Regions from separate parts of the Bacillus sp. D48C genome, predicted to be linked through region 1. Evidence: riboswitches for the same ligand, from Rfam matches in the RefSeq annotation. Region 1 holds a riboswitch; each other region holds the start of a gene.
What was found. A riboswitch is a leader RNA that binds a small molecule or an ion and turns the genes downstream of it on or off. The one in region 1 is predicted to bind lysine.

Region 1 (3,217 bases):
ACATTTAAAGTGGATCCAACTATTATTTCACTTTCTTACGTGGCAGTTGGTCTTGTCGTTATTATTTCTATTTTCATTGCTGTTCGCAATCATTCCAAGCGTTCTAACGCATCGACAGCCGGATATCCGAATGATCAAAAACAAATGCTACCATAACGATAAAAATACCGCCCGATATACTTCGAGCGGTATTTTTTATTTTTCTATTTTCCAATTAATCATCGTTTCTGTAGCATTTACTCTCTTCATATGTAACTTTTCTAAAACACGAATCGAACTATAGTTATCTAGGAGTGTCTCTGCAATTATTGTTTCTACCTCTCCTGTTTTGAAAGCCCAATCGATTAGTTCTCTTACAGCTTCTGTTGCATAGCCCTGATTCCAATATTTCTCAATAAATCCATAGCCAATTTCTACTGTTTGCTTCTCGTTTGGTTTCCCTTTAAACCCAATATCACCTAAAAAGCTATCATCTTCTTTCCGAAGAACATACCACGCACCCCATGGTAATATAGCTGCATCTCGTTTTACATTCTTTACATGCCCTACAATATGCGGACCGCTATTATATCCTTGCTCGTTAGCAATTTGAATCCTCTCTTCTGTACACGGCACTATATAGAGCCTTTCTGTTTCTAATTTCATATTGATTTCCCCTTTTCAATTAAACAATACCTCAATTTTACTAAAAATAAAAAGAATATTCATTCTATCCGTTAAATTTATACTTATTCTTTGAAACGAATTTAAGGAATAATCCTCTTTTGATAGTTATGTCGAATTATATTTTTCTGAATTTTCTTTTAATTTAGAGGGTTTTTCAATATTTTTTGCGAAACATTTGTATAACAATTTTTTCTTTGCTTATTGCTACATAATAGTAGGTTCGGGTGGAGTTTTGCAAGCGTTTCCTATACAATAACCGATATTTTTTGACTTTTCCTAACAAAATATCTTGCAATATATTCAGAAAGTCATTACAATTGCCATATATTAAAAATCTTAGCAATATATCAAATCCTCATCAATCCGATGAGGTAGAGGTTGCGACTTTTATGAGTAAAACGGACGAGACACAGAGAATGTCACCAACTCCGTTTGAAAGGAAAGGTTGCCGAAGTTTATATTTCTTCTCTGGAAATATGAGCTGGGGCTGTCTCCGAAAGGAACAGAACTGTCACGTTTACAAATTACCGTGTAAACGTGGGGTGCTATCTTAACGGAAGGGTATGATGGGGTGGTTATTTGTGAAACGTTCCGCCAAATTCCTTTGGCGGTTTTTTGTATTTTTCTCCCCCGCTCCTTCCTAACCTACAAGAAAAGGAGTGTTGAACATGAATAGCGCAACAAATCAATCTACCTCTAAAACGCAAACTACACAAGGACAAGGTGAATTAAAACGCGGATTAAAATCTCGTCACCTTACGATGATTTCTCTCGGTGGTACAATTGGTACCGGACTATTTCTTGCCAGCGGTGGTGTCATCCATACAGCTGGACCTGGTGGCGCATTAATTGCATACGCCGCAATTGGAATTATGGTTTATTTTTTAATGACAAGCTTAGCTGAACTTGCAGCTTACATGCCTGTTACTGGATCTTTTAGTACGTATGCAACAAAATTTGTTGATCCATCACTTGGCTTTGCACTTGGATGGAACTATTGGTATAACTGGGCAATTACGATTGCTGCTGAACTTGCAGCTGTAACATTAATTATGAAATTTTGGTTCCCAGATACTCCTTCTCTTATTTGGAGTGGATTATGTTTAGCTATTATTTTCCTTTTAAACTATTTATCTGTTAAAGGGTTTGGTGAATCTGAATATTGGTTCGCACTTATTAAAGTAGTTACTATTATTATCTTTTTAATTGTTGGTTTCATGATGATTTTCGGAATTATGGGCGGCGAAACTGTTGGATTTAAAAACTTCACAGTTGCAGATGCACCATTTAACGGCGGTATCATGGCAATTATCGGTGTATTTATGGCAGCTGGTTTCTCCTTCCAAGGAACTGAATTATTAGGAGTAGCTGCTGGTGAAACATCTGATCCAGAACGTAATATCCCAAAAGCAATTCGTTCAATCTTTTGGCGTATTCTTTTATTCTATATCCTTGCGATTCTCGTTATCGGTTTACTAATTCCTTATACAACTGAAAGCCTTGCTGCAAGTGATGTAACAGTAAGTCCGTTTACACTTATTTTTGAAAAAGCGGGCGTTGCCTTTGCTGCTTCTGTTATGAACGCTGTTATTTTAACTGCTGTACTATCTGCTGGTAACTCTGGTATGTATGCATCAACTCGTATGCTTTGGGACTTAGCTCGCCAAGGAAAAGCACCAAAGTTTCTTGGTAAATTAGATAGCCGCGGTGTACCTGTTAACGCATTAATCGTAACGTCAATTGTTGGTAGTATTGCTTTCATTGCTTCTTTATTCGGTGACGGTGTTGTATACATTTGGTTATTAAACGCATCTGGAATGTCTGGTTTTATCGCATGGGTCGGAATTGCAATTAGTCATTACCGTTTCCGTAAAGCATATATCGCACAAGGAAAAGATTTAAAAGACTTACCGTATAGAGCAAAATGGTTCCCATTCGGTCCAATCTTCGCATTTACACTTTGTATCATCGTAATTTTAGGACAAAACTACGGCGCATTTATGGGTGAAGCAATTGATTGGAACGGTGTACTCGTTTCTTACATCGGTTTACCACTCTTCTTAGTACTATGGTTAGGTTATAAATTTACGAAAAAAACAAAAGTGATTCCACTTGATAAATGTGAACTAAAATAAAGTGAAACGAGCAAACAAATTTGTTTGCTCGTTTTTTGTTGCAAACCTCTTTCCTTTATTATTGCTCCTGTTTTTGCAATAATAAAGGAAATATAAATAAAGGTTGGGATACAATGAACATTCGTATTACTGATGAAGCAAAAGCAGCTATACGTAGATTAGAACGTGAAGATAAAAAGATCGTTCGCATTAGAGGAACAATGACGAACTCTTGTAGTATTTTCGTTGATGTCGATTTAATTTGGGATACATATAACGCAGATGATGTTGTATATGAAGATGTAGAGCTTATCGTACAAATGGATTCATTCACGAAAGAATACACTGGTGATACAGTGAAACTTGATTATAAGACGACAGGTTTTAGTATTACGACTCCGAGTGAGACTTTAGTTTATGGATTGTCGATTAAAAAA
Region 2 (3,217 bases), on a different contig from region 1:
AGGGCGTTACAAGTAATACGAATGATCAGCCATATATTTTTTTCGTGACTATCACGCCACATCCAATGTATGTACATGTTCCAAGCTTTCGTAATCATTAACGCGATAAAGATTGTACATAAAAAAGGTACAGTTAATTGCAATGATTGCATAGCAAGTGGTACGAGAATAAGGAACGTAAATAATAATGGAAAAAGCTGAATGATGTAATTGTATAGAAGAGATTTTTTGAAATAGGATGTTAATTTCTCTTCTAATGCAAGCAAATAGACAGCATCAGGTTTTTGAATAAATGTACGGATAGGGGATCTCGTTATAATGAATGTAAGTACAATCGTGATGAGTAGTAAAGATATTCCTTTAGAAGGAGATGTTTTTAGAAACTGAGCATAGTAGTATGCGCCAACGCATGAAATAAAGATAAAGCTATATAGTAAACCGTTAATCATACGTGCAAAGTATGTAATGATATTTTGAATATGTTGTTGGAAGCGACTGCTCCATAGCGATTCGATTGACATGTTTTTCACCTCTTTGTTCTATTATATATGTTTTACAAAAGAAAAAACGAGCAAATTGCGTTATGCAACTTGCCCGTTTTTCTTTTCGTTATTTTTTTTCTGATCACGATTCATTAATGGATAGAAAGCAAATCCAATTACGAATAAACCAATTCCGAGAAGGAACGTTTTTATATCGGATGCGCCGGTTTTAATAACCCATAGTGCGTAGCAAAGTGCGATCACTGCGACTATACCATCTGTAATTCTTGCCCGCATTTCATTTTTATATGTTTCACCAGTTGCGACTAGTTTTAACTGGAAGATTGGTGAAACGAGATATGGAATGAGGTAGGCCAGTGTTGATACGGTAATAACGAATGTATAAGCTTCCGCAATAGTTCCTGATAATGTTGAGAATAGGAATACTTGCGACATAATGTTTGTTAATCGTAATGAGTAAATTGGACTTCCTTTTTTATTTGTTTTCGTGAAGAAGGAAGGGAAGAAACCTTCTTTTGCTGCTTGATAAGGTACTTCTGAGCTTAATAAAATCCAGCCTAAGATAGAACCGAACAGGGAAGTAAGAGCAAGTAATGCCATAAGTTTCCCGCCGCCATGACCCATTGCAGCGTTTAGTGCATCTGCTAATGGACGTTCCGAAGCTTGTAATTTATCAACATGAAGTACACCCATTGTTAAAATTGTAATTCCTAAGTAAATCGCAACTGTAATAAGTAATCCCGCAACTGTTGCACGTTTTACCGTTTTTGGAGAAACAGCACGGTTTGATAAAAGAACGGCTGATTCAATTCCGATAAACGCCCAAAGCGTTGTAAGAGCAGCTAAATTTACTTGTGAAAGAAGACCGTGTGATACACCTGATTTATCAATCATCGGCGTGTACCATTGTCCAAACTTAGAAGCTTCGAATGCAAATAACGTAACGACGATGAATAAAAGGAATCCAGTTACTTTCGTTGTTGTTGCTAAGAAGTTTAGCTTTCCAGCTCCGCTTACACCATTTGTTAATATAATATGAGTTCCCCAAAGTAAGATGGAACAAATCGTAAATGTAATTAGTTTTCCGACTTCTACGTTAAAAGAACCGATTGAAAATAGTAGTCGCGTATCTTTCATAATTGGGAAGAAGAGCGATAAATATCCCGCAAATGATGTAATGATGGCAACGTTACTTGCCCAGTTTGCAACCCAATATCCCCATACCATACTGAAGCCAGCCATTTTTTTCTTTTTTGGTGTTGAGAATAAAGCATATGCATGACTTTGTGGCCCTGTCGTTAAATCAGGACGACGAATTGCTAAATTACCGAAAACAAGAGCTAGCATTAAAACACCAAATCCTGTAGTTAACCAAGCTAAAGTGACACCGAGTGGGCTTGCTGTTTGTGCCAACGTACTTGGCACCATGAAAATACCAGCGCCAACCATGTTACCGACAACGAAAGCTGTTAGTACCCAAAAGCCCCATTTTTTTTGTTGCATAGAAAATACCTCCAAAGTTAGTATAACCAAGTCAAGCGAGGAGATATGTATGTCTTCCTGAGTCAGGAAGAGAAGTCCCAAACAAAACAAAAAAAGCACGTAATCTGCCGCTACATGCTTTCTATCTTATAAGAAACCCACGACATATCTCTCGATAGCTCTCCACAAACGAAACGTTTGTGACAGTTCTGCACTTATTAAATGCAGACCCAGCAAGCGTGCATGGTGGACACGACTTACTTCGGCAACCATTCCTTTCTCATTCCTTCATCAATGCCACTACATCTCCTGAAATGATACTCTTAATGATTGCAACCTCTACCTCACCGAGATACGAATGAGGATTTAAATATTAAATTAACGTCTTTAAGAGTAACAAATGAATTTTTATACGTCAATGGATATAGTAATAATCAGATTATAGAGAAGAGTTTGTGATTAGGAATGAATAATTATTTGATATAAAAAGAAGCCGATCTAAACTAGATCAGCTTCTACATATAAAATTAAACTAAGTTTAATACTGTTACTTTTTCACGTGTCATAGACTCAAGGCTCTTACGAATACCTTGTGCGCCCATACCTGAACCTTTTACACCAATGAATGGGAAGTGGTCAGGGCCGCGCTCTGTGCGTCCGTTAATTTGTACAGAACCAGTTTCGATTTTGTTAGCAATTGCAAATGCTTTGTTAATGTCTTTAGTGAAGACACTTGCTTGCAGACCGAACTCTGATTTGTTAGCAATTTCAATTGCTTGTTCATCTGAAGAAACACGGATGATTGGAAGGATTGGGCCGAATGGCTCTTCCCAAGCAACTTTCATCTCTTCTGTTACGTGATCGATTAATGTTGGGTAAATTAAGTTACGCTCACGTTTGTTACCGATAACGATTGTAGCACCTTTTTCTACAGCGTCGTCAACTAAACCTTGAACGAAGTCAGCAGACTTGTCGTCGATTAATGGAACGATTGTGCTGTCTTGTTCTGGAGATCCAACTGATAGTTCAGCTACTTGTGCTTTTACTAAGTCAACAAGCTCGTCCGCTACGTTTTCGTGTACAAGTACACGTTTAATAGCTGTACAACGTTGACCAGAGTAAGAGAATGCACCGCTTACGATATGGTTTGCAGCATCTTGTAAGTCAGCATCTTCACGAACGATACCAGGATCTTTACCACCAAGTTCTAATACAAGTGGAATCATTGAAGC
Region 3 (3,217 bases), on a different contig from region 1:
GTGGGTAAAGTGAGTTTTCAACGATAAATTCAGCATCAGAAGTTTTACCTTGTCCAGTTTGATGATAGAAGTTATCGAAATAGAAGCTATCCTTAATAAATTCATTTAAAAATGGTGTAATTTCTTTTCCATTTATTTTTTTATTAATAACAAAGCTTTGTGTAGATTCCATTGAAATTAAAATTACATTTTTACCTTTTGCAGCTCCAAATAAGTTTTTATCAACTTGCTTGTCTTTTGAGTCTGTATAGTTCTTAATTTCAGAAAATCCATCGCCACTTGCAAATACACGCTCAGCTGAAGACTTGGATTGAAGTGTAATATCAAATAGATGATATGTGTATAAACCTAAATTTTTCACAACAGTTTGACGGTCAAATGAGCGTGAGAACATTTGTGGTTTATAAATAACTGATACAACAATTTGTAGTGCTAATAAAGCTGTTACACCGCTAAAGAAAGTTCGCTTCTCTGAGCGGGAAAGTGGTGTTTTGTCGCCAAATGATGGGAATTTACGCGAAATAAACATTAAAATAATTGCATCTGCAAATAAAAGTAATGTTTTGTACGTAAAGAGTTCTTTTATACTTGTCCCTAAATCAGCCATATTGTTTGTTTGGAATAAAACCGGGAAAGTAACGAAATCGTTATAGAACCCATAAAACATTGCGTTTCCAAATAAAATAAATGACAGTATAAAACTGATTCCAATTATAATTCGGTTTCGGTGCTTAGATGCAAGTAAAGCTAAGCCGAAAAATAAAAGTAACGCAGCTAGTGGATTAATAAAAAGCATGAATTCTTCAAAGAAATTATCAATTTTAATATCAAATGCTAGCTTGTACACAATATATGTTTTAATCCATAGTAAAACGACTGCAACGAGTGCAAATCGCAGTTTTGGAAACAGATGTTGTAGCATAATATACTCCTCTCCTAAAAAGCATGACAGTTCTTGTGAGTCAGTTTGCTTAACGACTCCTTTTATATATACGAACAGTCCTTTGTTATTATGATTATTATACTATGAGTATCATTATACGAAAATAAAAGGGGGTTGTGGGCTTTTTTATAATAATCGAGTAGAAAAAGATTGGTGGGAGACAATAAAACAGAATTTCTATGTATGATAATTATCGTACGTAGAAAGAATCGCGTGATATACGGAGGTTATAATGCGAAAATTATTATATTTTATAGCATGCAGTAGTGTTATACTTTTTACTTCACCGAGTGTGTCGGTAGCTCAATATGATGCACCTCTTATGGAAGATGCACTTTATTCTGTTTTATTTCCAAAAATAAATAAAGCAATTGAAAAACAATATGGAAGTTTGAAACCTTATCAATGTCCTAAAATTATTAGTTTAAAAAAAGTGTATAGCGGTACATATTTATTTCAAGCAAGTATTGAAGTGACAAAGTATGAACGTGTTGCTGGGAAAATTGCTCCACCATTTGAGAAGGTAACGATTACATTTAATAACGAAGAAGGCGAATGGGAAGTGACAAAGATTTCAGTAAAGCGCTTACCAAACGATACAAAATTAAACTGTAAAAAAACAATATAAAAAATTGTTTGACAAATAAAATGGTCCTTTGGTATTGTTAATAGCAACAATTAGATGTTTGAAAATTAAATAGACTTACCTCATCTACTCTCAAAGGTAGAGGCCGCGATAGGAAAGAGTAAGCTATGGGAGATTTAATGGAATCTGTGATCATAGGTTGAAAGGGACTATTGCCGAAATATAAGAATAACCATCTTATTCATATATTGGGACTACATTGAATAAATGTAGTACTGTCATAAGATTTATTTTATGGAGAGCTATTTGGAGATGTTGATGCGGTTTCTTATTTTGAGGAGATAACAACTCGTTTATTTTTTCAATATATATTTTTCCTAATAAGAAACGCGTGTGAACATTGTTCCGCGCGTTTTTTGTCTATCTAAAAGCGTGCTGCAATGAATAGAAGATTGGGGTTATGAGTTTTAGAGGAAATAAGGGAGGAATTTAAATGTATTTACACGGCACAAGCCGAATTAATGGGCAAGGACACTTAGAAATTGGAGGGTGCGATACGACGCAGCTAGCAAAGCAATACGGAACACCACTTTATGTATACGATGAAGAGTCTATTCGAGGAAAATGCCGAGCGTTTCATCGTGCTTTTAAAGAAAGTGGTTTCTCTTATCAAGTAGCATATGCAAGCAAGGCGTTCTTGTGCATGGAGATGTGCCGAGTAGCTCGTGAAGAGAATATGTCATTAGACGTTGTTTCTGGGGGAGAATTATATACTGCGCTCCAAGCTGGATTTCCAGCATCACGTATTCATTTTCATGGAAATAATAAAACAGAAGAAGAGATAGTGATGGCTCTTCAGGCGAATATTGGTTGTTTTGTCGTAGATAATTTCTTTGAATTAGAAATTTTACACGATTTAGCGATGCAACATGGAAAATTTGTGAACATATTAATTCGTGTAACACCTGGAGTAGAGGCGCACACACATGAATATATTACAACAGGCCAAGATGATTCGAAATTTGGATTTGGCGTTTCAAACGGTCAAGCGATGCAGGCAATTGGATTTGCTTTACAAAAATCAAATTATAATGTGCTAGGGATTCATTCACATATCGGATCGCAAATATTTGAAACAGCTGGTTTTGTTCGAGCAATTGAAGTTCTTCGCCAATTTTTAGAAGAAGTGAGAGAGCAAACAAACTATGTAGTAAAAGTGTTAAATGTAGGCGGGGGATTTGGAATACGCTACACAGAGTCGGATACACCATTAACTCTTGAGACATATGTGCGAGCTGTAACAAGTGCAGTGAGAGAACAATTTACTGTATGTGAATATCCATTGCCAGAAATATGGATTGAACCAGGCCGTAGCATTGTAGGTGATGCTGGGACAACAATTTATACAGTTGGATCTGTGAAAGATATTCCTGGTATTCGGAAATATGTATCAGTCGATGGTGGAATGACAGATAATTTAAGACCTGCTTTATATAGTGCGCGTTATGAAGCAATGTTAGCGAATCGAGGGAATGATGAGAATGAGGAACTCGTTTCGATTGCTGGGAAATGCTGTGAGAGTGGAGATATGTTGATTTGGGATATTCATTTACCAAAAGTCGCTTCTGCTGATTTACTAGCAGTTTCCTGTACAGGAGCCTACGGGTATTCGATGGCGAATAATTACA

Region 2: it holds a riboswitch for lysine, as region 1 does, so the genes downstream of both, ACLBXA_RS13480 (amino acid permease) here and ACLBXA_RS07255 (amino acid permease) in region 1, are expected to answer to the same signal.
Region 3: it holds a riboswitch for lysine, as region 1 does, so the genes downstream of both, lysA (diaminopimelate decarboxylase) here and ACLBXA_RS07255 (amino acid permease) in region 1, are expected to answer to the same signal.

What each region holds. Positions count from the first base shown of each region.
Region 1 is NZ_JBKFAQ010000002.1:411,751-414,967, forward strand. Features, by position in the region: gene ACLBXA_RS07245 (sulfite exporter TauE/SafE family protein) at 1-156, shown strand, start outside; gene ACLBXA_RS07250 (GNAT family N-acetyltransferase) at 196-645, opposite strand; lysine riboswitch at 1,031-1,222, shown strand; gene ACLBXA_RS07255 (amino acid permease) at 1,335-2,801, shown strand; gene ACLBXA_RS07260 (iron-sulfur cluster biosynthesis family protein) at 2,915-3,217, shown strand, end outside.
Region 2 is NZ_JBKFAQ010000004.1:318,185-321,401, reverse strand. Features, by position in the region: gene ACLBXA_RS13485 (ABC transporter permease) at 1-521, opposite strand, end outside; gene ACLBXA_RS13480 (amino acid permease) at 582-2,006, opposite strand; lysine riboswitch at 2,154-2,335, opposite strand; gene gapN (NADP-dependent glyceraldehyde-3-phosphate dehydrogenase) at 2,513-3,217, opposite strand, start outside.
Region 3 is NZ_JBKFAQ010000005.1:224,305-227,521, forward strand. Features, by position in the region: gene ACLBXA_RS15325 (LTA synthase family protein) at 1-922, opposite strand, end outside; gene ACLBXA_RS15330 (DUF3888 domain-containing protein) at 1,176-1,571, shown strand; lysine riboswitch at 1,661-1,842, shown strand; gene lysA (diaminopimelate decarboxylase) at 2,023-3,217, shown strand, end outside.